DNA from 2 places in the Schinkia azotoformans genome. Region 2 is predicted to be linked to the other one. Evidence: predicted binding sites of a transcription regulator. Region 2 holds the regulator's gene; the other holds the start of a gene.
What was found. Region 2 encodes CtsR, which represses protease genes until heat stress. Its sites were predicted from a motif close to ATGGTCAATAAAGGTCAAACA; they were not measured.
Positions count from the first base shown of each region.

Region 1: the regulator CtsR is predicted to act here: its motif matches at 4,002-4,022, upstream of clpB (ATP-dependent chaperone ClpB).

Region 1 is NZ_JARSMD010000005.1:95,455-107,138, forward strand. Features, by position in the region: gene P9E47_RS02720 (NAD-dependent epimerase/dehydratase family protein) at 1-164, opposite strand, end outside; gene P9E47_RS02725 (alpha/beta hydrolase) at 258-998, opposite strand; gene P9E47_RS02730 (YjzD family protein) at 1,143-1,328, shown strand; gene clpB (ATP-dependent chaperone ClpB) at 1,368-3,977, opposite strand; gene P9E47_RS02740 (YjzC family protein) at 4,117-4,299, opposite strand; gene argF (ornithine carbamoyltransferase) at 4,430-5,386, opposite strand; gene P9E47_RS02750 (carbamoyl phosphate synthase large subunit) at 5,387-8,527, opposite strand; gene P9E47_RS02755 (carbamoyl phosphate synthase small subunit) at 8,520-9,605, opposite strand; gene P9E47_RS02760 (acetylornithine transaminase) at 9,683-10,840, opposite strand; gene argB (acetylglutamate kinase) at 10,858-11,637, opposite strand; gene argJ (bifunctional ornithine acetyltransferase/N-acetylglutamate synthase) at 11,681-11,684, opposite strand, start outside.
Region 2 is NZ_JARSMD010000020.1:37-11,720, forward strand. Features, by position in the region: rRNA gene rrf (5S ribosomal RNA) at 40-156, shown strand; gene P9E47_RS12475 (MgtC/SapB family protein) at 372-1,073, shown strand; gene P9E47_RS12480 (CtsR family transcriptional regulator) at 1,250-1,711, shown strand; gene P9E47_RS12485 (UvrB/UvrC motif-containing protein) at 1,755-2,303, shown strand; gene P9E47_RS12490 (protein arginine kinase) at 2,304-3,386, shown strand; gene clpC (ATP-dependent protease ATP-binding subunit ClpC) at 3,392-5,815, shown strand; gene radA (DNA repair protein RadA) at 5,935-7,317, shown strand; gene P9E47_RS12505 (PIN/TRAM domain-containing protein) at 7,463-8,575, shown strand; gene ispD (2-C-methyl-D-erythritol 4-phosphate cytidylyltransferase) at 8,597-9,289, shown strand; gene ispF (2-C-methyl-D-erythritol 2,4-cyclodiphosphate synthase) at 9,294-9,767, shown strand; gene gltX (glutamate--tRNA ligase) at 9,851-11,323, shown strand; T-box leader at 11,334-11,563, shown strand.

The sequences.
Region 1 (11,684 bases), on a different contig from region 2:
AAATTACTATTCCTAGCAATTTCCAACAGCTTTTGCTCTTTAAGTTGGTCATGTTTTTCAGAAAAATGATCAATCCCAATAACTTCAAACTCTTCCTCCAAAAGACGTTTAGAAAGGGAAAAGCCGATAAATCCTAGTGAACCAATTACCATCGCTTTCTTCATGAAAAGCCCTCCAAGTCTATTTTACTTAATAACTATGCCGGACTGCTAATTTTAGAATAAAAAAAGAAAAGGACAGAACTTTGTCCGCCCTTCTCATAAAACCTGCTCATATCTTTTTAGGTAAGAAATAATGTTTGAAGTAATATGAAATCTTTTTTCAAATAAATGTATCGAAAGTTCTATTGGTGCTCCTTCTTGCTCACGGATTTTCTCAAAACTTCGGCTATGATCAGAAAATGAATATAGGACCCGATTTGTAGAGTGCCAAATTTTCACCGGAGTTTTAGATGTAAAATTACAAAGATCAAAATTGTTGATTATTTCTGATTCAACATATTTTTCTTCAATCTTATAAGAAAAGGCTAATTCTTTCAGTAATCTTTTATAAAATAATTTATTATTTTTTTCGGTATTTATAAAAGCTTTAAGATCTAGGCAAGGACTTAACATTGAGACAGATCGAAGTGATGGTTCCATTTCATTCATTAGTCTTAATGCAGTCAGAGCACCCATGCCCTCAGCGATTACGTGAATTTTGTCATTTAGAATTTCTCTACGGATTACTAAATGATAAAGCTGTTTTAACAGATGAACTGACTTTGGACTCCCCCAATGTCTGCCAAATAAATTAGAATAAAAAATCGTGTAACCTTTTTCCCTTAAATTTTCAAGCATTTGAAATCGTTCTGGATTTTGAATCCACAAGCTTGTCGTTTTGTCCACATAATGATTCTGATCACCGATAATTAAGATAGCAAAGCCATTGGGGCGTTCAGGAAGGTGAATTACGTTCCATTGATCATTAATTTTAAAAAAATGTTGATCGAGATTCATTGTTTTCCCCGCCTCTTTACTCTTGTACATACACTTCTAATGTATGACATAATTTAAAAAAAGCAAAGGTTATTTACCTATATTTTTAACTTAATATATGGTAAAATTAATTTCAAACGTGCTTAAAATCGAGGTGAATAAGTAATGCGTATATTTTGGACTGTATTCTGGACATTTTTATTAAGCCAAATGCTTGTATATGTAGTAAGCAGTATGACGGGTGGTACATATAATTTCATGCAAGGTGTTTTCCTTTGCGCAGTATTTTCAATTATCGTTATTTTCCTTGGTGAAGCAGGCGTACCAAACGAACCACAAGAACATCACTAAAAGGAAGAGGCTGAATCACGGATTCAGCCTCTTTTTATTCTATTCGGTGACCTTTATCTTTAAGTCGCCGTTTTCAACATCAATGACAACATTGGAACCGTCTATTATATTACCTGCAATAATTTCCCTAGCTACTTTTGTTTCAATAAAACGTTGAATAAAACGTTTCAATGGTCGTGCGCCGTATACTGGGTCAAAGCCTTCATTAGCAATAAACAATTTAGTTTCCTCCGTTAGCGACAATTTAATTTGACGATCCTGAAGGCGTGCTTGTAATTCATTAACAAGTTTACCGACAATACCAGAGATTTCTTTTACAGTTAAAGGCTTAAACAAAATCGTATCATCTACCCGGTTTAAGAATTCAGGACGGAAATGGTGGCGCAGTTGAGCCAATACTTTTTCACGAACTGGCTCCTGAATTTGTCCACTATCGGTTAATCCTTCTAGTAAATGGGCAGATCCAATATTCGATGTCATGATAATGACTGTATTTTTAAAATCAACTACACGACCTTTTGAATCCGTAATCCTACCGTCATCAAGCATTTGCAGAAGGATATTGAATACTTCTGGATGGGCTTTTTCAATTTCATCTAATAAAATAACGGAATACGGTTTTCTTCTAACGGCTTCTGTTAATTGTCCCCCTTCTTCGTAGCCAACATATCCTGGAGGGGCCCCAATCAATCTTGATACAGCGTGCTTTTCCATATATTCGGACATATCGATCCGAATCATATGCTCTTCACTATCAAACAAGCTTTCTGCCAGTGCTTTGGCTAGCTCCGTTTTACCAACCCCTGTCGGTCCTAGAAAAATGAAAGAACCGATTGGACGGTTAGGGTCTTTCACACCTGCACGAGCCCTAATGACAGCATCCGCAACAAGCTGTACAGCCTCATCCTGGCCGATAACCCGTTCATGGAGTATTTGATCCAAACGAAGAAGTTTTTCACGCTCTCCTTCCACCAGTCTCGATACTGGAATCCCTGTCCAACGGCCGACAATCTCTGCGACTTCCTCTTCTGTTACTTCTTCCCGAAGAAGTCGGCCTTCTTTTTCTGACATCATTAATTGTTGTTCTTTTTCTTTTAATTGCTTTTCAAGTGCAGGGATTTTTCCATGTCTTAGCTCTGCCGCTTTATTTAAATCATACTTTGCTTCCGCATCTTCAAGTGAACGTCTTAATGCTTCGAGCTGTTCCCTTAACTGTTGAATCATTTGTAGCTCTTTTTTCTCTTCATCCCATTTCGCTTTCATCACATGGGCAGTTTCTTTGAAATTTGCTAATTCTTTTCTTAAAGCCTCTAACCGCTCTTGGCTTGCTTGATCCTTTTCTTTACTTAGGGCGGCTTCCTCGATTTCCAACTGCATGATCTTACGTGTCACTTCATCTAATTCAGAAGGCATCGAATCAATTTCTGTTCGAATCGTTGCACATGCTTCATCAATCAGATCAATAGCTTTATCAGGCAAAAATCGTTCCGTAATATAACGGTCTGACAGCACAGCTGCTGTTACAAGGGCACGGTCATGGATGTTAACCCCATGGTGAATTTCAAATCTTTCTTTTAATCCTCGTAAGATTGAAATCGTATCTTCAACTGTTGGTTCTTCTACAAGCACCTGTTGAAATCTTCTTTCAAGCGCGGGATCCTTTTCAATATATTTTCGATGTTCATCCAATGTCGTGGCACCAATACAGTGCAGTTCCCCACGAGCAAGCATTGGCTTTAACATATTGCCGGCATCCATCGCACCTTCTGATTTACCAGCTCCTACAATTGTATGAAGCTCATCGATAAATAATAAAATTCTGCCATTGCTCTTTTTAACCTCATTTAAGACTGCCTTTAATCGTTCTTCAAATTCACCACGATATTTGGCGCCAGCTACAAGGGAGCTCATATCTAATGAAAAAATCGTTTTATCCTTTAATCCTTCGGGTACGTCTTTGCGAACGATCCTTTGCGCAAGGCCTTCAACTATTGCTGTTTTACCTACCCCCGGCTCCCCAATTAGGACTGGGTTATTTTTTGTCTTCCTTGATAAAATCCGAATAACCCGTCTTATTTCAGCATCACGGCCAATGACTGGGTCGATTTTTCCCTTTTTAACATCTTCAACTAAGTCACGTCCATATTTTTTAAGAACATCGTAAGTGACTTCCGGAGTCGGACTTGTTACCCGTTGATTTCCTCGTACCTCCGTAAGCACCTTTAATAAGGAAGCACGATCAAAGCCGATTTGTTGAAAGATTTTTGCTATTTCTGTCGTTTGTTTTTCGTCAGTCATAGCCAATATTAAATGTTCAACAGAAATATACTCATCTTTCAAGCGGCTCGCTTCATCTTCAGCACGGACTAATAATGACTGCAATCTTTGTGTAATATAAACAGCACCTGATTCAACTCCTGAACCAGATACCTTTGGCAGCTTATTTAAAGCTTCCTCGACTAATTTTTGGACGGTTCCCGGGTTAATATTTAATTTTTGTAAAATGCTAGTAGTGATCCCATCCTCTTGGGTAAGGAGTGAAGAAAATACATGTTCAACGTCTACTTGCTGGTGTCCTTTTCTCACAGCCAACGACTGGGAGTTGACTAAGGCTTCTTGTGTTTTCTCAGTCATTTTATTCATATCCATATTAATCCCTCTCACCTTTCGAATAATTTGACCAACTTTGACCTATTTATATTATAGGGCATTTTCAGTGAAAAATTCAACTAAATAAGCGATTTAACAAAAAAAATCCGCCCTATGAACTTCAGGCGGATAGTGTTTCTTATTTAAACTTACTCTTATACGTCCAGACACGGTTATGGTTTGAATTCTCTGGGAAACGCTCCCCGACTTCAAGCCTTATTGATTGCGGTTTTTGGACCATTGATCCAGTTTCACCGATTTCAACATAAATTCCATTATTCGGTGCTTTCTGACCGGCGCGAAATTGACGTGGTTGCCCCATTATAAAAACCTCCTTGAATTTAAGGTTCACTACTATTATGTCCGGTTTCTTTAAACTCATTAATGGATAAAGGTGGAGAAAATACAAAAAGGACTTCTCAACTAATTGAGAAAGCCCTTCGTATAAAACATTATTTATTAAGCAACCCTAAAATTAACGCTTTTTGTACATGAAGTCGGTTGCCGGCCTCTTGAACTACAACAGAATGTGGGCCATCAATAATATCAGCTGTTACTTCTTCACCGCGATGTGCAGGTAAACAATGCATAAAGGAATAATCATCCTTAGCATATTGCATTAATTTAGCATTCACTTGGTATGGTTGTAAAGTCTGTATTCTTTCAGCAGCCTCGTCTTCAAAGCCCATACTTGTCCAAACATCAGTATAGATGAAATCAGCGCCTTTAACAGCTTCAATTGGATCATTGACTACTTCGATCGTTGCACCCGTTTCCTCAGCAAACTTTTTGGCAATCTCAACAACTTCAGCTTTTGGTTGATAGGCATCAGGACAAGCGACGATGCAATCCACGCCAACTTTAGCGGAGCCTATCATTAACGAGTGTGCTACATTATTGCCATCGCCAACATATACAAGCTTTTGCCCTTTTAAGCTTCCTTTAATTTCATAAATTGTCATTAAGTCTGCTAAGGCCTGACATGGATGATAATCATCTGTTAGGGCATTAATAACAGGGATCGTTGCATGTTTTGCTAATTCAACAACACGTTCATGCTCAAAAGTACGAATCATAATAATATCGATGTACTCAGACAGAACTTGTGCCGTATCGGAAATAGGCTCTCCTCTTCCCAACTGTGTATCTTTACTGCTTAAGAAGATGGAATGGCCGCCTAATTGAGTCATTCCTGCTTCGAAGGAAACACGAGTACGGGTTGATGATTTTTCAAAAATCATTCCCATCGTTTTTCCTTTTAATACGTCTAAGTGTTGACCTGCTTTGTGCAGCTTTTTTAACTCAATGGCTGTTTTAATTATATCTACGATTTCGTCTTGGGTTAAATCAATTAATGTTAACAAATCATCTACGTGCAATTTCGGTGCTGCAATCATTGTTGTGCTCATTTAAACCACTTCCTTCTCAATATTTTTTTTCGTTAGCCAATCTTGAATCGAATTAACACTAAAGCTACTTTCTCTAATACCTAGTAAAAATCCTTCTACTGTTTCCCATTCTGTAAAAACATGGAGACGATATTTTAACGCTAGTTGACGTTTTTCAATTTCTTGTTCCGTTTTCTTTTTAGATAAACTAATTAATGCTAATGCTTTGGGATTTTGCACCCATTTTTCATAATCTTTATTTTTTGCAACTGTTAAGCCTGCTTTATTAATTAAGCTGCTAATAGCTTCGATAAAATCGTTGTCTAAGTCACTGTCATCAATGAAGATTTCATTTTTATTGTGCGCTTTTTGTTCATTCCAGTGGAATACTTTATAAAATGCCTCTTGCTTTGTTTCGGCAATCGCAATCCCTTCGCCGGTTGATTTCATTTCCGGGCCTAATACCGGATCTAAGCCGGCAAGCTTGATCGTTGAGAATACAGGATACTTAATCGTGATATAAGGACGATCAGGTAAAAGACCTTTTTGGTCTGTAATATCAGTTAAATATTTCCCAAGCAATAATTTTGTCGCAATTTGTATTGCAGGTACGCCTGTTACCTTACTTAAGATTGGCACCGTTCTACTTGCACGCGGATTTACCTCTAACACATAAACCTTTGCCTCAGAAAGGACAAATTGAATATTCATGATGCCTTTAAAATTCAGTTCCTTCGCAATTCGCTTTGAATACTCAGCCATTAGCCCTTTTTCATGATCCGAAATTGATATGGAAGGTAAAATCGCTGTACTATCTCCTGAATGGACGCCAGCCTTTTCGACATGCTCAATGATGGTAGGTATTAAAATTTCTTCTCCGTCCGTTAGGACATCCACTTCGGCTTCTTTGCCAGCAACATAAGCATCTAAAAGAATTGGGAATACTTGTTCAGTTTGACCTGTTATTAATTGATCTAATTCCTGTTCATTCTTAAGAATAATCATCCCTTTACCGCCAATTACATAGGATGGTCTTAAAAGGATCGGGAATCCAATCAACGCAGCCTTTTCTTTTAAATCATCTATATTTTCGGCAATTTCACCTGGTATATGTGGAACATCCACTTTACGTAAAAGCTGATAAAAACGATCACGATCTTCCAGTTGATCAATTATATCTTCACTCGTTCCAAGAAGGTTTACACCGGCTTGTTCCAACTGAGAAACTAGATTAATGGCGGTCTGTCCGCCAAATTGAACGATTACATCGTTAGTGCCTTCCACTTCAAGCACATTTAGGACATCCTCCAGTGTTAATGGTTCAAAATATAAGCGGTCTGCCATTTCATAGTCTGTGCTGACAGTTTCTGGATTATTATTAATCATAATTGTTTCATAGCCTTCTTCTTGGAGGGCTAAAACACCGTGAACAGAACTGTAATCAAATTCTATGCCTTGACCAATACGAATTGGTCCGGAGCCGATAATACATACTTTTTTCTTGTCGCTTTGTTCAACCTCGCACTCACCGAAATAGCTTGAATAATAGTATGGCGTGTTAGCTTCAAATTCAGCCGCACATGTATCTACCATTTTATAAGCTGCAAAAATGTTAAAACCTTTTCTTAAATCACGAATGTCTGCTTCAGAAACATTCCAAGCTGTTGCCAAATACGAATCTGAGAATCCATATTTTTTTACTTTTTTCATAAACTCTTCTGTTACTTTATCAACTGTATAAGAATCAATTTCCTGCTCCATTTGAATTAAACGCTTAAATGCGCTTAAGAAAAATGAATTAATTTTTGTTTCTTGTTCAATACTTTTTATATCTATGCCTCTTCTAATTAACTCTAAAATAGCGAAGAAGCGGCGATCATCTGCGTTTTTAACAATCGACATAAGCACTTCTTCGTTTAGCTTTTCGATCGATGCATGCTTTAAACCAACAGTGCCTAATTCTAATGAACGGACCCCTTTTTGTAACGCACTTTCTAAATTCCGATCAATTGCCATTACTTCTCCGGTTGCCTTCATTTGCGTCCCCAACACCCGATTTGCAGCTGGGAATTTGTCAAACGGCCAGCAAGGAAATTTAATGACAACATAGTCTAAGGCTGGTTCGAAGCTGGCATAGGTATGTCCTGTAACAGGGTTTAATAACTCATCTAATGTGTAACCGAGGCTTAATTTCGCAGCGATACGGGCAATTGGATATCCGGTTGCTTTGGAAGCAAGCGCTGAAGAACGGCTTACACGAGGATTTACTTCAATTAAGTAATAATCTTTACTTACCGGGTCTAATGCGAATTGAATATTGCATCCGCCGATTATCCCTAATGCACGAATGATTTTAACAGATGCTGCACGCAGCATTTGAAACTCAACATCTGTTAATGTCTGTGATGGAGCAACAACAATTGAATCACCTGTATGGATTCCAACTGGGTCGATATTTTCCATATTACAAATCGTGATACATGTATCACTTGAATCGCGCATAACCTCATATTCTATTTCCTTAAAGCCGGCAATGCTTTTTTCAATTAAACATTGTGTAATTGGACTGGCATCAAGGCCGCTTCTAACAAGATCGATGAAAGCGTCATGATCATTGGCAATCCCGCCTCCAAAGCCTCCCAATGTATAAGCTGGCCTTACGATAATTGGAAAACCAACCTTTTCAGCAAAATGAAGGGCTGATTCAATATCTTCGACGATTTCACTTTCAGGAACAGGTTCATTAAGTTCGTGCATAAGCTCACGGAAGGCCTCACGGTCCTCCCCTTTTTTAATGGACTCAATCGGAGTTCCTAATAGTTTTACACCGTATTTTTCTAATACACCTTTTTCATGAAGAGAAAAAGCTAGGTTTAAGCCTGTTTGACCACCGAGTGTCGCTAATATGCCATCCGGTTTTTCTTTAACAACTATTTTCTCAATGCTCTCCACTGTAAGAGGTTCGAAATAAACAGCATCGGCGTTTGCTTCATCTGTCATGATGGTTGCAGGATTGTTATTCACGAGAATCACTCGGCAACCTTCCTCTTTTAAAGCTAAACACGCCTGTGTACCTGCATAGTCAAACTCTGCTGCCTGCCCGATTACAATGGGACCTGATCCGATTACTAGTACTGTCTGGATGTCATTTGATTTAGGCATAAACTTTTTCTCTCCTTACACTATTCATCAAGCTAACAAAATCTGTAAATAACCAAGAACTGTCGCTCGGTCCCGGATGTGCCTCTGGATGGAATTGAACTGAGATAATTGGCAGACTCTCATGAGTCATCCCTTCCACTGACTTATCATTTACATTTAAATATGTTGCTGAAAAACCGGTTCCTGTTAAACTGCTGTCATCAACAATAAATGTGTGATTTTGTGATGTCATAAACACTTTTTTCTTTACTAAATCTATAACAGGCTGATTCGCTCCACGATGACCAAACTTCAATTTTTTGGTATTAGCCCCAAATGCAAGGCCAAGTAATTGGTGTCCTAAGCAAATGGCTAATATTGGATATTTTAAAGCTAACTTTTTAATAACAGGTAAATAGAATGTCAGTTGCATTGGATCTCCAGGTCCATTTGACAACATGATTCCATCCGGTTTTAAGGATTTAATTGTTTCATATGAAGTATTGTATGGAACAACAGTTACTTTACAACCAACATGGCTAAGAGAAGTAACAATTGATTTTTTATAACCGAAATCGATCAATACAACATGATATAAGCCAGTGCCATACGTTTCAATTTTTGTCGTTGAAACTCCATTAGTTAACATTTTCTCTTCAATTGGAGTATAGTGATCAAGAGTTGCCTGCTCTGGGTCCACGACCATCTGCCCACCCATTACACCTGTTGTACGAATCCTTTTTACAACAGCTCTTGTATCAACATTTGCTAACAGAGGGATATTCCACTTTTGTAAATACGCACTAAACGTACTAACTGCCTCATAATGATGACTTTCTAAACTACATTCACTGACAATAACCCCAGAAACGTGTGGAATCACGCTTTCAAAGTCAATTTCATTTATCCCATAATTTCCGATTAACGGATAAGTAAATACAACGATTTGTCCTTTAAAGGAAGGATCTGTTAAGACCTCTTGATAACCAGTCATTCCAGTGAAAAATACTACCTCACCTTCAAGCGGTTCAGCTGGTATTTGACCAACCCAGTTCCCTTCGAATTGATCCCCTTTTTCCAAAACTAGATAACCTTTCAAACTTCCGCACCCCCCATGGCGTATATTTATTACATACAAGGTATTTTTATTCATTATTAGCGAAAAAATATGCAGCCTTAGATTGGAAGGCTACTATATTTTGTAAGTGTATTCTTTAGTATTTGAACAGCCTCGTCTATTTCTTCATAAGAGACAGTTAATGGTGGTAATAATCTGATAACCTTTGGACCTGCAACTAATACAAGTAAACCTTGCTTATGAATTTCTGCTATAATCGGTCCCACTTCTTGATCACATTGTATACCAAGCAATAAGCCTTTCCCTTTAACATCCTTCACAAACGGAATGTCAGCTAATTGCTCTTTTAACTGTTTTTTTAAATATTCACCTTTTTCGCTTACTGATTGCAAAAATGCCGGTTGAAAGATTTCATCTAATGTAGCCTTGGCTGCAGCCATTGCAAGTGGGGTTCCACCAAATGTAGAGCCATGTGTTCCTGGGCTAAATGTATCCTTCAAATGTGCCTTTCCGATCATTGCACCTACTGGGAATCCACTTCCAAGACCTTTTGCAGTTGTAATGATATCCGGTGAAAGACCAGCATGTTGATAAGCAAATGCCTTTCCTGTTCTGCCAATCCCTGTTTGCACCTCATCTATAATAAATAGAGCACCAAACTTTTGACATAGCTCCTCACACTTTTTCAAAAATGCTTCATTAGCAGCATTTACTCCGCCCTCGCCTTGAATGACTTCAAGCATGATTGCCGCCACATCTTCACCCATTTCAGCTTCAATTGCTTTTTCATCATTGTACGGTAAATAAACAAATTCCTCTAACAGCGTGCCAAATCCTGAATGGATTTTTTCTTGTCCTGTCGCACACATCGTCGCAAATGTTCTGCCATGAAAAGATTGTACAAAAGTAATAATTTTATTTCTTCTTGTATGCTTTCTAGCCATTTTGATTGCTGCTTCATTTGCCTCAGCACCACTATTACAGAAGAATACATAGTCACCGCATGAATTTTCTGTGAGTAGAGCTGCTACTTTTTCCTGATGGCTTGCTTGAAACAGATTGGATACATGCCAAACTTTATTTAACTGCTCCTCTATAGCTTTTTGCACTTTAGGCGGTCTATGTCCTAAATTACATACTGCAATTCCAGTAACGAAGTCTAAGTATTCTTTTCCGTTGCTATCTTTAACTTTAGTACCCTGACCTTCTACTATTTCAATTTCCCAACGACCGTAGTTTGGAAATAATGCTCCCATTTTTTTCACCTACTATTTTAGAATGTTGGAACATTTTCTTTTACAATTTTTGTCCCAATAATTTGTCCGTCATTAACAATTTTGGTATCTTTTCCATTTACAATGATTACTTCCTGCAGGTCCCCAGTCAAGGAATCAATCGCCGCTTTAACTTTCGGGATCATACCTCCGTAAATGGTTCCATCTTCTATTAACAATTCAATTTCTTTAGGAGTTATTTGCTCAATGATTTGACCTTCTTTAAGGATACCTGGAACATCCGTTACAAATAGAAGCTGTTCCGCTCCAATTGCCTTTGCTACAGCACCAGCTGCAGTATCTGCATTAATATTATATCTTTGGTCCTCATCATCAACACCAATCGGTGCAATTACTGGAACAAATCCAATTGCCATTAACTCTAAAACAAAATCTCCATTAACTTTTTCTATTTCACCTACATAGCCAAGCTGTTCGAAATTGATTGGTTTTGCTTTCAAAAGCTGACCGTCCACACCAGCTAAACCTATCGTTTTGACTCCAGTTTTTTGAAGCTTTCCAACGATCGTTGTGTTTACCTTTCCTGCTAATACCATTTCAACAACTTCCATAACCTCTGCCGTTGTTTTTCTTAATCCATCAACGAATACGGATTCTATATTTAAGGAGTTCAGGATCTGACCAATCGCAGGTCCTCCTCCATGCACTATGATCGGCTTTTTTCCCAACTTTACTAAATCTGCAATACTTTCAAAAAAGTCATTGCTCAACTGTTCGAGTGTACTTCCCCCACATTTTATTAAAACAATATCGTTCAAGATTTGTTCTTCCTTCCCCGATTTAATCCACGCCTAATTTCAGCTAC
Region 2 (11,684 bases):
ATCTAGTTTTGAAGGAACAACCTTCAATTCAATACAATGTTTGGTGACGATAGCGAAGAGGTCACACCCGTTCCCATTCCGAACACGGAAGTTAAGCTCTTCAGCGCCGATGGTAGTTGGGGGCTGTCCCCCTGTGAGAGTAGGACGTTGCCAAGCAAACGAAAGAACAGCAGAAATGCTGTTCTTTTTTGTATTTCTTTTTAATACAATAAAAAGCACAAGTCCAATCCTTTACCACATACATAGAGTACACATAAATTCCTTACCACGCTCCAACAAAGCTACAAAATATACATTTTCGATTTACAAGGAAAAAACGGAATGAATTGCGAATTATATAGATAGGTACGTGTAAAAAAGGGGGCTCAACTATGGAACTGCAACAATTTTTAGGAAATGACTTCTGGGTAATGACGATTAGGATTTTTATAGCTGCCTTATTATGTGGAATCATCGGACTTGAACGGGAAATCAAAAAACATCCGGCAGGATTTCGGACACATCTGTTAGTCGGGGTGGGTTCCTGTTTAATGATGCTTTTATCCCTTTATGGCTTTCAAGACTATATTGATATGAATGCCAATATTAGATTTGATCCGGCACGAATCCCTTCCTACGTTATTAGTGGTATCGGTTTCCTGGGTACGGGAACGATCTTAGTCAAAGGTGTTACCGTTCATGGATTAACAACAGCTGCATCCATTTGGGTTGTTGCTGGAATTGGCTTAATCGTGGGGGTTGGAATGATCGCACCTGCTCTACTAACAACAATTGTTGTGTTATTAAGTTTAATTTTTTTGAATAAGTTTGAAAAGAGAATTCTTTCCACAAGCAATACGGAAATATTAACGGTTGTAATGGACAAGAAATGCAATAAGCTTAATGAGGTATTGCAGGTATTGGAAGAGAATGATATATCATTTCAAAAAGTATCTATCCAATCATTAAAAAATAATGAAGGTGAAGCCGATCAAAAGAAAATAACAATAGAAATTAAAATGAAGGACCCATCCATTCGTGCGAAAATCCTGGATAAAATCTCGACAAATGATTATGTTCAGCAAATCTATTGAGACCCAAAATGTAAACGTAGGAGGCAATCTCCCATTTCTCCGTTTGTGCTCCATTAAAAGTGGGTATGCTACTACTGTGTTTTTCTTAGACTTAAAAGTTGAAAAGAATCTTGATTCGGCTATATAATATATTCATGGTCAAAGAAAGTCAAAGTCAGTAGAAAGGGGAGGGATTGATGCGAAATATTTCTGATATTATTGAACAATATTTAAAAAAGGTATTGCATATTAGTGAAGAAAATGTCGTTGAAATTAAAAGAAATGAAATAGCTGAAAAATTCCAATGTGTCCCCTCACAAATTAATTACGTGATCAACACTCGGTTTACGATTGAAAAAGGTTATATAGTGGAAAGTAAAAGGGGTGGAGGAGGGTATATTCGGATCATAAAGGTCGAAACAGATGACCATGCTGAATTAATTGACCAAATGATTGAACTTATTCCAAATAGAATTTCGCAGTCTACATCAGAGGTTCTAATTGAAAGGTTGCTTGAAGAACAAGTAATCTCTCAAAGGGAAGCTAAATTAATTATTAGTGCTATTGATCGAAGTGTGCTTTTAATCGAATTACCAGGTAGAGATGAGTTACGCTCCAACATTTTGAAATCGATGCTGTTCACCTTAAAATATAAGTAAATAACTACCCAATAACGAACCTAAAAAAGGGAGAGGTGTAATTATGGAATGTCAAGAATGTCACCAAAACCCTGCTTCGCTCCATTTTACTAAGATCATTAACGGACAGAAAACGGAAACGCATCTTTGTGAGCAATGTGCAAGGGAAAAAGGTGAAATTATGTCTGGGGCCGGAGGGTTTTCGATTAGCAACCTCCTTTCCGGCTTATTAAATTTAGATTATCCTCTATCTACAAGCCCAAGCAGTAATCCTTTTGGAAATCTTGTTACTGAGCAATGTAATCAATGTGGCATGACATTCCAGCAATTTTCTAAGATTGGAAGGTTTGGGTGTTCAAACTGCTACAAGACATTCAGCAACAAAATAGATCCGATTTTAAGAAGGGTTCATAGCGGAAATACAGCACATGAAGGTAAAATTCCAAAACGAATAGGCGGTAATCTTCATCTAACGAAGGAAATTGTGGAATTAAAGGAACAGCTCCAAAAAGCAATTCACAATGAGGAGTTTGAGAGAGCGGCTGAAATCAGAGACAAAATCCGCTCCTTAGAGCAACTCTTAAGTGAGCATAGAGAGGGGGAGCGCTCATAAATGTCATTACAACGTTTTATTAATCAGGCATTAAGCCCTTGGATGAGCCAAGAAGGTCCTGATAGTGATATTGTGCTGAGCAGCAGGGTCCGTCTAGCAAGAAATCTGAAAGACATCGTTTTTCCTACTTTAGCTTCTGGGGATGATTTAGAACAAGTTGTCGAGTTAATGAAGGAGTCCATTGTAAACCGCAGTTTTAACCCCAATCTTGGTCAATTTGAACTTATTAAAATGATGGATCTTGAACCGATTGATAAGCGAGTATTAGTTGAAAAACATTTAATCAGCCCTCATCTTGCTGATGATGCAGAGCAAGGGGCAGTGATCCTTTCAGAAAATGAAGAGGTTAGCATAATGGTCAATGAAGAGGACCATGTCAGGATTCAGTGCTTATTTCCGGGACTGCAATTATCCCAGGCTCTACAGGTTGCCAATGCGATTGATGATTGGATCGAAGAAAGAGTTGATTTTGCATTTGATGAGAAAAGGGGCTATTTAACGAGCTGTCCTACAAATGTTGGGACTGGACTTCGGGCATCTGCAATGGTTCATTTGCCAGCCCTCATTTTAACAAATCAAATGAATAAAATAATACCTGCCATTAACCAACTAGGATTGGTTGTGAGAGGTATATACGGTGAAGGTAGTCAAGCACAAGGAAATATATTTCAAATTTCAAATCAAATTACCTTAGGTATGTCGGAAGAGGATATTGTCAAAGATTTAGAAAGTGTAGTTGCCCAAGTCATTGCTCAAGAGCGCTCGGCACGGGATATGCTTGTAAGATCCTCCTCTATCCAGCTTGAAGATAAGGTATGGCGCTCCTATGGCACTTTAGCAAATAGCCGCATCATTCCATCAACTGAAGCTTCCCGGTGTTTATCAGATGTAAGGCTTGGCATTGATTTAGGATTTATACAAAATGTTTCAAGATCAATATTAAGTGAATTAATGATTTTAACGCAGCCAGGTTTTTTACAGAGATTTGCAGGAAAAAGACTAGCTCCTGAAGAAAGAGATGTAAGGAGAGCAACTCTAATCCGAGAACGATTAAAATTAGAAAAGGATTCGATGGGAGAGTGATCTAAATGATGTTTGGAAGATTTACCGAACGTGCGCAAAAGGTATTGGCACTTGCACAAGAGGAAGCGGTTCGTTTAGGACATAGTAATATCGGGACTGAGCATATTTTATTAGGCCTTATTCGTGAGGGTGAAGGGATTGCAGCAAAAGCACTATTAGCCCTAAATCTTGGGCCGGAAAAAATCCAAGAGGAAGTGGAGGCCCTTATTGGCAGGGGTGATGAAGCGAGTCAAACGATTCACTATACACCAAGAGCCAAAAAGGTGATCGAACTTTCTATGGATGAGGCGAGAAAGTTGGGCCATTCCTATGTAGGGACCGAGCATATTTTACTTGGACTCATCCGTGAAGGCGAAGGCGTTGCAGCCCGTGTATTAAATAATTTAGGTGTAAGCTTAAATAAGGCACGCCAGCAGGTTTTACAACTGTTAGGAAGCAATGAATCTACTTCCAGCAGTCATTCCGGCGGGGTGGTAGCAAATGCTAATACTCCAACATTAGACAGTCTTGCCCGCGATTTAACGCAAATTGCCCGTGAAGGAAGCCTTGACCCTGTTATTGGCAGAGGCAAAGAAATCCAACGTGTAATTGAAGTATTAAGCCGCCGAACAAAAAATAATCCGGTTTTAATCGGTGAACCTGGGGTAGGTAAAACAGCGATTGCGGAAGGTCTTGCCCAGCAAATCGTTCAAAATGAAGTACCCGAAATTTTACGTAATAAGCGCGTCATGACGCTCGATATGGGTACTGTTGTTGCCGGAACTAAATATCGTGGTGAATTTGAAGACCGCTTGAAAAAAGTGATGGATGAAATTCGCCAGGCAGGCAATATTATCTTGTTCATCGATGAATTGCATACTTTGATTGGTGCGGGTGGAGCAGAAGGTGCAATTGATGCATCCAATATTCTTAAACCTTCCCTTGCACGTGGGGAACTGCAATGTATCGGTGCCACAACATTAGATGAATACCGAAAATATATTGAAAAGGATGCTGCCCTTGAACGTCGGTTCCAGCCAATCCAAGTTGGTGAACCGACTCAAGAAGAAGCAATCCAAATTTTATATGGATTACGTGACCGTTATGAAGCCCACCATCGTGTTTCCATTACAGATGAGGCTATTGAAGAGGCCGTAAAGCTTTCCGCTCGTTATATATCAGATCGTTTCCTTCCTGATAAAGCGATCGACCTTATTGATGAGGCAGGAGCCAAAGTCCGTCTTCGCTCTTATACTGCTCCGCCTAACTTAAAAGAGTTAGAGCAAAAGCTCGAGGAAATTAGAAAAGAAAAAGATGCAGCCGTTCAAAGTCAGGAATTTGAAAAAGCTGCTTCGTTAAGAGATACAGAGCAGCGTCTTCGTGAAGATGTCGAAAAAACGAAGAAAGAGTGGAAAGAAAGACAGGGTAAAGAAAACTCAGAAGTAACTACAGAGGATATTGCTTTAGTGGTTTCTGCTTGGACTGGAGTACCTGTATCTAAATTGGCTCAAGCAGAGACAGACCGTCTATTGAACATGGAAAGTATTCTCCATTCTCGTGTAATCGGCCAAGAGGAAGCTGTAAAAGCTATAGCAAAAGCAATCCGTAGAGCACGTTCCGGATTGAAGGATCCAAAGCGCCCAATCGGTTCATTTATTTTCCTCGGCCCTACTGGTGTAGGTAAAACGGAATTAGCTCGCGCTCTTGCAGAAGCCATGTTCGGCGATGAAGATGCTTTGATCCGCATTGACATGTCAGAGTATATGGAAAAGCATACAACATCCCGTTTAGTTGGTTCACCTCCAGGCTATGTAGGTCATGAAGAGGGGGGGCAATTAACCGAAAAGGTTCGTCGTAAACCGTTTTCTGTAATTCTTTTAGATGAAATTGAAAAAGCACATCCAGAAGTATTTAATATTCTTCTTCAAGTATTAGAGGATGGTCGCTTAACTGATTCAAAAGGACGTACTGTTGACTTCCGAAATACGATTGTGATTATGACATCAAATGTCGGTGCAAGCGAGCTTAAGCGTAATAAATATGTAGGCTTTAATGTTCAAGAGGGTCAAGAATACAAGGACATGAAATCGAAGGTAATGGATGCTTTGAAAAAGGCATTTCGTCCTGAATTCTTAAACCGTATTGATGAAATTATTGTCTTCCACTCTTTAGAGAAACAGCATATTAATGAAATTATCACGTTAATGGCGAATGAATTAACAAAACGCTTAAAAGAGCAGGACATTGATTTTGCGTTATCAGATGCAGCGAAAGAAAAAATTGCAAATGAAGGCTTTGATCCTGAATATGGTGCTAGACCATTAAGACGAGCACTACAGAAGCAGGTTGAAGACCGCTTATCTGAAGAGTTATTAAAAGGGACTATTCAAAAGGGTCATAAAATCATCATTGATGTAGAAAATGATGATTATGTAGTAAAGACAGAGTAGTGTTTGAACTTAAGGAAGGATGCCAAAAGCGTCCTTTTTTTCTTTTTGATTACATTATTCGTTATGGTATCATAAATATTAACAATATGTGGTAACTTTAATTAAGAGGGGATTTTTTCATGTCAAAGAAAAAAACAAAATTTTGCTGTCAGGTATGTGGCTATGAAACACCGAAATGGATGGGGAAATGCCCTGGGTGTAATGAGTGGAACACAATGGTGGAGGAAATAGAGCTCCCAAAATCATCAAGAAGACAATCATTTGTTACTTCTTCTGAGACAATAGCTGGAACAAATAAGCCTCAAATGATTACCACCATTCAATCTGTTAGCGAGCCGAGAATATATACAGAGTATAAGGAGATGGACAGAGTTTTAGGCGGAGGTATTGTTCCAGGATCACTTGTGTTAATTGGCGGCGACCCTGGAATTGGAAAATCCACACTTTTATTACAAATATCCTCACAGCTTGCAAATCGAAATCATAAAGTTTTATACATATCTGGAGAAGAATCTCCTCGCCAGACGAAACTTCGGGCCGATCGTTTACGTATAGAAAGTGATAACCTTTTCGTTTTATCCGAAACAGATTTAGCTTATATAGAAAAAGCAATTGATGAAATGAATCCATCCTTTGTTGTTATCGATTCAATCCAAACCGTTTATCATCCTGAGGTTCAATCTGCCCCTGGCAGTGTGTCGCAGGTAAGGGAATGTACTTCTCACTTTATGCGAATTGCAAAAACGAAGGGAATTGCTATTTTCTTAGTCGGACATGTCACAAAGGAGGGATCGATCGCTGGTCCAAGACTACTTGAGCACATGGTTGATGCAGTTTTGTATTTCGAAGGGGAACGCCATCATACATATCGTATTTTAAGGGCGGTTAAAAACAGATTTGGTTCAACAAATGAAATGGGTATATTCGAAATGAAGGAAGAAGGCTTACGGGAAGTACTAAATCCTTCCGAAATATTTTTGGAGGAACGGTCAGAAGGTGCTGCTGGCTCCATAGTTGTTGCTTCGATGGAAGGTACACGCCCAGTGTTAGTGGAGATTCAGGCTTTAATAGCACCGACTAGCTTTGGAAACCCGCGGAGAATGGCGACAGGAATTGATCATAACAGGGTGTCTTTGATTATGGCTGTTCTAGAGAAAAGAGTAGGGTTTTTATTAGGGGCTTATGATGCTTATCTGAAAGTAGCCGGTGGAATTAAGCTTGACGAGCCAGCAATTGACCTTGGTGTGGCTGTAAGTATTGCTTCGAGTTTTCGTGACCAACCTTCCAACCCAACAGATGTAGTGTTTGGCGAAGTCGGGTTAACAGGGGAAATAAGAAGGGTTTCCCGCGTCGAACAGCGTGTTCAGGAGGCAGCGAAGCTTGGTTTTAAGAGGGTTATTATACCGGAAAGAAATATTGGCGGATGGACAGCTCCGAAGGGCATCGAAGTCATCGGCGTTTCAACAGTAGCAGAAGCATTAGATCACACCTTGGAACGTTAGCTTATGCAATTTTTAGTAATCTGCCTACAAAATTGATATTTATCATCATTTCAATATAAAATAGTAAGTGAAATATTATTTTTCTGTAACGAACAATGTTTTTAAAATAGAAAAAAAGTTAATAATGATAAAAGGAGGTGAAGGAATGGTTAAAAAAATCGTTCAGCTATTTTTTATTATCGTGGGCGGAACACTAGGGTTCTTGTACTTTCCGCTATTTTTAGAGTTAATGAATGTAGGTAATATCGGGTGGTTTGCGTCCCCTTATGCCTGCACAGTTTACGGAGCAATTATTTTATTTCTTTCTACATTTTGGTTAACTGATTATATTGTTGGTTTAATCCGTAAGATTGAGGAATCGTTGGTAAAGGCGCCGGCGACCGATATTTTATTTGGAAGCTTAGGCTTGATTGTAGGCTTGATTGTTGCTTTTTTAATTATGATTCCTTTAAAAAGTATTAAATTCGAAGTGTTAAGCACAATTATTCCAATATTTGTAACATTGTTTCTCGGCTATCTAGGGTTTCAAACAGGGTTTAAAAAGCGTGAAGAGCTTATAAATTTATTTTCGCTTCCAGCACGGCTTGGGGCAAAAGATAAAAAGAAGCCACAAGCCAATGAGGCAGATCAAGCAGAAGAATATGTACCGGGGAAATTGAAAATCCTTGATACAAGCGTCATCATCGATGGTCGTATCGCTGATATTTGCCAAACCGGATTTTTAGAAGGGACGATCGTTATCCCGCAGTTTGTGTTAGAGGAGTTACAGCACATTGCCGATTCCTCGGACGCCTTAAAACGAAATAGAGGCCGCCGTGGCTTGGATATTTTGAATCGAATTCGAAAAGAATTAGAAATTAATGTGGAAATTTATGAAGGTGATTTTGAAGAAATCCAGGAAGTTGATAGCAAGCTTGTAAAATTGGCAAAGATCACTTCCGGCATTGTCGTTACAAATGACTTTAATTTAAATAAAGTTTGTGAATTGCAAAATGTTTCAGTTTTAAATATTAATGATCTGGCCAATGCCGTAAAACCGGTTGTTCTACCAGGGGAAGAATTAAATGTACAGGTTATAAAAGATGGGAAAGAACATAATCAAGGGATTGCTTATCTTGATGATGGCACAATGATCGTTGTCGAAGAAGGTAGAGATTATATCGGTAAGCGTATTGATGTTCTGGTCACTAGTGTCCTTCAAACATCAGCGGGACGAATGATTTTTGCTAAGCCCAAGGCTTTAGAGAAAGCACTATAATGACTTTATAAGGGGAAGACGATGGACTATTATGTTGTAATACCTGCTGCAGGGCAAGGGAAAAGAATGAATGCAGGGATGAATAAGCTTTTTATTCCCTTAAATCAAATACCTGTCATTATTCATACTTTAAATGTGTTTGAACAAGATGAACACTGCAAAGGTGTCATCTTAGCCGTTAATGAAAATGAGGTAAATCTATTTATTGAACTTATTCGCAAATATCATATTAAAAATGTTCTTAAAATAGTAAACGGCGGGAAAGAGAGACAAAATAGTGTCTATAACGGATTGAAGGCCGTACCAGACGAAGATGCCATTGTCCTTATTCATGATGGGGCAAGACCGTTTATTAAACAATCGATTATTCATAAACTTGTAAACAGCGCCTCTAGAAATGAGGGGGCTATTGTTGCAGTGCCTATGAAGGATACGATTAAGGCAGTACAGAACAACATAGTAGAAAAAACAGTGGAGCGTTCAAGCTTGTGGTCGGTGCAAACCCCACAAGCTTTTCGTCTTTCTGTTATTTTAGATGCACACCAAAAGGCAGAAGACGATCAATTTCTAGGTACGGATGATTCAAGTTTAGTGGAGAGATTAGGGAAAAAGGTACATATCGTATTAGGGGATTACGAAAATATTAAACTAACAACGCCAGAGGATTTAATTTATGGGGAAGCAATTTTAGCTAAATATAAAAAAGGGAGATAAACAAATGATTCGTATTGGACAAGGATTTGACGTTCATCAATTAGTGGAAGGGAGACCGCTTATTATCGGCGGAATTACGATTCCGTATGAAAAAGGTTTGCTAGGCCATTCTGATGCCGATGTACTTCTTCATACAGTTAGTGATGCAGCCTTAGGAGCATTAGCACTTGGTGATATCGGCAAGCATTTTCCTGATACTGACCCTGCTTTTCTTGGCGCGGATTCCGCAAAGCTAATGGAGCATGTTTGGGCACTTGTAAAAAAGGAAGGCTATAAGCTTGGGAACCTAGATTGTACAATCATTGCCCAAAAGCCGAAAATGGCACCATATATTGAGGAAATTAGAGCGCGTATTGCTAGTCTTTTAGAAGCGGAAATTGGCCAAATCAATGTGAAAGCTACAACGACGGAGAAACTTGGCTTTATCGGCCGCAGTGAAGGAATTGCCGCTCAAGCCGTTATTTTATTAACTAAATAACAAGCTTGACCACCTTGGTAATATTCATTAAGATTTAAAGTTAGAGTAGAAATATTAGGAAAAAACGGAAGGTGTCTGAAATTATGGCAAAGCAAATTAGAGTTCGATATGCACCAAGCCCAACGGGGCATTTACATATTGGTAATGCACGTACGGCCTTATTCAATTATTTATATGCAAGAAATCAAAATGGGAAATTTATTATTCGTATTGAAGATACAGATGTTAAGAGAAATATTGAGGGTGGGGAGCAAAGCCAGCTTAAATACTTAACTTGGCTTGGAATTGACTGGGATGAAAGCATTGATATAGGTGGAGAGTATGGCCCGTACCGCCAAATGGAGCGCATCGAAATCTACCAAAAGTATACGGAAGAATTATTAGCGAAGGGGTCAGCCTATAAATGTTATTGTACGGAAGAAGAGCTTGAACAAGAGCGGGAAGCTCAAATGGCAAAAGGAGAAACACCAGCTTATTCTAGAAAATGCTGTGGCTTGTCTGCAGAAGACCATAAAGCACTTGAAGAAGAAGGCCGTAAAGCCAGCATTCGCTTTAAAGTTCCTTCTGATCAAACAATTGCCTTTAAGGATATTGTCAAAGGCGAAGTATCCTTTGATTCCAATGGATTTGGAGACTTTGTTATTGTTAAGAAGGATGGTATTCCAACTTATAATTATGCTGTTGTTATTGATGACCACTTGATGGAAATGAGCCACGTTCTTCGCGGTGATGATCATATTACTAACACACCAAAACAACTGATGATTTATGATGCATTTGGTTGGGAACCGCCGATTTTTGGACATATGACATTAATCGTAAATGAATCCCATAAAAAGTTAAGTAAACGTGATGAATCAATCATTCAGTTTATTGAGCAATATGAAGAGTTAGGATACTTACCTGAAGCTTTATTTAATTTTATTGCACTCTTAGGATGGTCACCGGGCGGGGAACAAGAGATTTTTACAAAAGAAGAATTTATTAAAATCTTTGACCCTAGCCGTTTAGCTAAGTCACCTGCCGTGTTCGATACAAATAAATTAACATGGATGAACAATCAATATATTAAACAAGTAGATGTGGACAGACTCGTTCAAATTTCATTGCCGCATCTAATTAAAGCCGGACGTCTTCCTGAGAATCTTACAGATGAACAAAGGGCATGGGCTCGTGATTTAATTGCTCTTCATCAGGAAAAGATGAGCTATGGGGCTGAAATTGTTGAGCTTACTGAATTATTCTTCAAGGAAGATATTGAGTTCGATGAAGAAGCAAAAGAGGTATTAAGTGGGGAAAGCGTTCCTGAAGTCGTGAGAAACTTTAAACAACAAGTTGAGCAGCTTGAAACATTCGAGGCTGAAGACATTAAGGCGGCTATGAAGGCTGTGCAAAAGGAAACTGGTCATAAAGGCAAAAATTTATTTATGCCAATACGTGTTGCAACAACTGGACAAGTCCATGGACCTGATCTTCCACAGGCGATTCGCTTGTTGGGAAAAGATAAAATTCTTGCCCGCCTAAATAAATTGATTGGCATTTCGAGAAAAAGCTAATATAGTATAGGTATAAACGTTGATGAGGAAAAGTAGAGATTGTTTTGGCTTAGTAGAGAGAACTACCTCCGGCTGAAAGTAGTTTAAGCGGACCATCTTGAAAATGCACCTCTGAGTCTTTTATTGAACGATCACTCTAGTAGATAAAAGCGGGACTCTGCCGTTATAAGGGGGAAGTTGGGGTAATAGCACTTGTTCTTTTACCCAAACAGAGTGGAACCGCGCGTAAGCGTCTCTGTGCATTAGCATAGGGGCGCTTTTTTATATTAAAAGTATATAATTTTGCATATCATTGTCTAGCTCCAGCGCCTATCGCCTAGCAAACTTCAGGTCTTCTCCCTACGATAAGTCAAAGACCCTC